Regions from separate parts of the Pelorhabdus rhamnosifermentans genome, predicted to be linked through region 1. Evidence: riboswitches for the same ligand, from Rfam matches in the RefSeq annotation. Region 1 holds a riboswitch; the other holds the start of a gene.
The links. A riboswitch is a leader RNA that binds a small molecule or an ion and turns the genes downstream of it on or off. The one in region 1 is predicted to bind S-adenosylmethionine.
Positions count from the first base shown of each region.

Region 1 (2,206 bases):
CGGAGAAAAAATAACGGCAGAACGACTGAGTCAAATTGAGCAGGCTGAGGAATTTATCAAAAGGATTTGTCCCGGTCAAGTCAGGGTCAGACATCATGGCAATTTGGCGCGGATTGAAGTAGATGCCAATCAGATTCACCAATTCAGTCAGATTGAAGTGCGACAAAAGGTTGTTGAACAGCTCAAAAACCTTGGTTTTACTTTTGTTACCTTAGATTTAACTGGTTATTATACAGGCAGCATGAATGCCGCACTCAAATAGTCCAGAGAAAATCGTTTATCCAGTTTAGTCAACTTTTATAGTAAGACTCTTATAAAGAGTGGTCGAGGGACTGGCCCGATGACACCCGGCAACCGGCGCTTGCGCAAGGTGCTAATTCCAACAGGATGATTCCTGGAAGATGAGAGAAGGTGGTTCTTACTAACCCTTTTTCTTATAAAAGGGTTATTTTTTTTACCTCTGTTTTTTTAAAATGATCGAGAGGGGAATGGAAATGTTGGCAAAAAAGCATTCAATTACGTCGGAGGCATTGGAGCAGATTATGGCTATTGTAAAAGATATTGGTCATGGCAATATTACGTTAATGACGCAGAATTTTCGTTTGATTCAAATTGAGCGAAATGAAAAGATCCGTCCGTGCGATTTGGAAACACTGGCCAAGCCGGAAAAAAATATCCGCAGAGGTTGCAATTATGCGGCTGCGAGGGCGGGTATTCTGGAGGCTTGTCAAGCCTTAGAGTTTGGTCAAGTGGTTATTGTCATTAAAGATGGGAAAATCGTCCAAATTGATCGCACGGAAAAACAACGATTTCCTTCACTTGTGGGTCTTAATGGTGATGGCATATAAGAGACAATGATTAATCATGAATTTGGTCCCCAGTTTAATGTGTCAAGCATTGCGCCGGTTTTGAATCAGGCAGTAAGGAACAATTGGAATCAGGTCACAGTATTGGCCTTTCGAAAAAACCAGAAAATTTTCTTGACGGAAAGATTGTAATGGTGTAAGATGATAAAAAAGCAAAAAGTTACTGACTTAGCTGATCAAAAAAATTGAAGGCTAAGCATGAGGATGGGATCCTATGCTTGGCCTTTTCTTTTACAATTGAATAGTCTTGATTTCTTATCTAGAGTGGTGGAGGGACTGGCCCGATGAAACCCGGCAACCGGTATTTATTTAAATATCACGGTGCCAATTCCTGCGATGTTCGCATTGAAAGATGAGAGAGGGTAGTAGTTCATAGAATAGCCTCTTTCAATTGAAAGAGGCTATTCTTTTTAAGAAGGGGTTGGAGCATATGCCAATAAACATACCAAATGATCTTCCGTCAACTGAAGTTTTGAACAATGAAAACATTTTTGTTATTAATGAGGAGCGGGCTTTTCATCAGGATATTCGGCCACTGAATATTATTATTTTAAACCTGATGCCTGACAAAATTACGACTGAAACGCAAATACTAAGGCTCTTAAGTAATTCGCCTTTACAAATCGACATTACATTGCTTTATCCAAAATCACATTCTTCCCGTAATACACCGAAGGCACATTTAGTCAAATATTATGAGCTATTCGAAGACATTCAAGACAAAAAATTCGATGGCATGATTATTACGGGTGCACCTGTTGAACAGATGAATTTTTCTGATGTCGATTATTGGCCAGAACTGATCCAGATTATGGAGTGGAGTCGACTGCATGTCTATTCGACTTTACATATCTGTTGGGCAGCTCAGGCCGGGCTATACTATCATTTTGGTATTCCGAAGTATTTGCTGCCAGAAAAAATATTTGGCGTTTTTCCTCATACAATCAACAAAAAAAATGTACGGTTGATGCGGGGATTTGATGATGTTTTCTTTGTTCCTCATTCGAGACATACAGAAGTTAAAAGGGAGGATATTGAAAAAGTTTCTGAACTAGAAATTTTGTCTGAGTCGAGTGAAGCAGGCGCTTATTTAGTGGCAACAAAAGGTGGCCGCCAAATTTTTGTGACAGGACATTCCGAATATGATCCTCTGACATTAAAAAGAGAGTATGACAGAGATGTATCTAACGGACTTCATATACATGTTCCGCAAAATTATTATCCTGGGGATGATCCTGCAAAACAACCGATTGTAAAGTGGAGGGGGCATGCGAACCTATTATTTTCAAACTGGCTTAATTATTACGTATATCAGGAAACACCATACAATTTAAATGAAA
Region 1 covers NZ_JAHGVE010000007.1:186,297-188,502, forward strand. Annotated here, with positions in the region: gene larE (ATP-dependent sacrificial sulfur transferase LarE) at 1-262, shown strand, start outside; SAM riboswitch class I at 309-408, shown strand; gene Ga0466249_RS10615 (YezD family protein) at 495-848, shown strand; SAM riboswitch class I at 1,119-1,225, shown strand; gene metA (homoserine O-acetyltransferase MetA) at 1,297-2,206, shown strand, end outside.

Region 2 (2,206 bases), on a different contig from region 1:
AGGAACTTACATTGCTTGGTTATCAGTTTATAGAACCTGCGCGCGGGCTACTCGCTTGCGGTACTGAAGGTGTGGGGCGTTTGCCAGATCCTTGTGATATCGTGAATTTTGTCGTCGACCATGTTGCTGCTGAGAATGATTTTGCAGGAAAAAATTTATTAGTCACAGCAGGCGGTACAAGGGAAGCCATTGACCCTGTCCGTTATATCGGCAATCGTTCAAGCGGGAAAATGGGTTACGCCATTGCAGCACAAGCCGCACGCCGCGGGGCAAAGGTGATTCTTGTTTCAGGTGCAACAGGACTTTCCCATCCGCCGAATGTTACGGTGGTTAAAGTGGAAAGTGCTGCTGAAATGCGCGAGGAAGTGCTGAAGAATTTTTTTTCCTGTGATATTGTTGTGAAAGCGGCCGCTGTGGCTGATTATCGTCCTGAAGTTGCTGAGATGCAAAAAATCAAAAAGAATGATGATACGCTTATTTTAAAATTAACAAAAAATCCGGATATTTTGCGGGAATTGGGTCAAATTAAAGAAAGACAGCTTCTTGTTGGTTTTGCTGCTGAGACACAAAATGTTGTGAATTATGCAAAGAAAAAATTGAACGAGAAAAATTTAGATATGATTGTGGCCAATGATGTTACAGCGCCTGGCGCTGGATTTAATGTCGACACGAATATTGCCAAACTTCTTTTTCGGGATGGAAAAATCGTTGATTTGCCGCAAATGCCGAAGGAGAAGCTTGCTTGTTGTATTCTCGACTATATTCGCGAATTAGTTACAAATAGGACTTGATTTTTTTGGGTATTTGCTATACAATTTTATTGGTAAAATACATATCGACTCATCAAGAGATGGTGGAGGGACTGGCCCGATGATACTGCGGCAACCATTTAGTTTAGGCTAAAACGGTGCCAATTCCGGCGAGAGATTCTTGCGAGATGGGAGAGAAATAATCGCTCCCCTTGTTGTGGGAGCTTTTTGTTATGCAAATGATGATTTAGGAGGGATTTATTATGGCAAATAGACAGCAGTTTTTTACATCTGAATCAGTTACTGAAGGACATCCCGATAAGATAGCTGATCAAATATCGGATAGTATTTTAGATGCTTTAATTGGGCAGGACCCCTTTGCCAGAGTGGCTTGTGAGACTCTTATTACAACAGGGCAGGTTCATGTGGCTGGCGAAATTACAACAAATTGTTATGTCGATATACCGAAAATTGTGCGCAATACAATTAAAGATATTGGTTATACGCGGGCAAAATTTGGGTTTGACGGTGACACGTGCGGCGTGTTAATTTCCATTGATGAGCAATCAGCCGATATTGCGATGGGAGTTGATAAAGCCCTGGAAGCTAAAAAAGGTGAAATGGAGATCGATGCTATTGGGGCAGGAGACCAAGGCATGATGTTTGGTTATGCAACAAATGAAACAGATGATTTCATGCCTTTGCCGATTTCTTTGGCTCATAAACTTTCTCTTCAGTTATCATCGGTAAGAAAGTCAAATAAATTGCCTTATTTGCGTCCGGATGGTAAAACACAGGTTACTGTGGAATATGTTGATGGCAAGCCAAAACGGATTGATACCATTGTTATTTCGACTCAGCACGGACCTGAAGTGGACTTAAAAACGATTGAGGAAGATCTTGTTGCTCATGTGATTAAACCGATTGTTCCGAGTGAATTACTTGATAATGATACGAAATATTATATTAATCCAACAGGCCGTTTTGTTGTGGGGGGGCCTCAGGGGGATTGTGGGCTGACAGGCCGGAAAATTATTGTTGATACTTATGGCGGGATGGCTCGTCATGGCGGCGGTGCTTTTTCAGGCAAGGATCCAACGAAGGTAGACCGCAGTGGTGCTTATGCTGCTCGTTATGTGGCTAAAAATATTGTGGCAGGTGGTTTGGCTGATAAATGCGAAATTCAGCTTGCTTATGCCATTGGTGTTGCTCAGCCTGTTTCTATTTTAGTTGAAACATTTGATACAGGTAAAGTGGATGATGCTGTTATTGTAGCGCTTGTGAAGAAACATTTTGATTTGCGTCCAGCAGGAATTATTAAAATGCTTGATTTGCGCCGTCCTATTTATCGTCAGACAGCAGCTTATGGACATTTTGGTCGCAATGATCTAAATCTGCCTTGGGAGAAGACAGATAAAGCGGCTATTCTTCGGCAGGAAGCAGGTTTGTAAACTTTT
Region 2 covers NZ_JAHGVE010000004.1:86,939-89,144, forward strand. Annotated here, with positions in the region: gene coaBC (bifunctional phosphopantothenoylcysteine decarboxylase/phosphopantothenate--cysteine ligase CoaBC) at 1-791, shown strand, start outside; SAM riboswitch class I at 838-944, shown strand; gene metK (methionine adenosyltransferase) at 1,013-2,200, shown strand.
Region 2: it holds a riboswitch for S-adenosylmethionine, as region 1 does, so the genes downstream of both, metK (methionine adenosyltransferase) here and metA (homoserine O-acetyltransferase MetA) in region 1, are expected to answer to the same signal.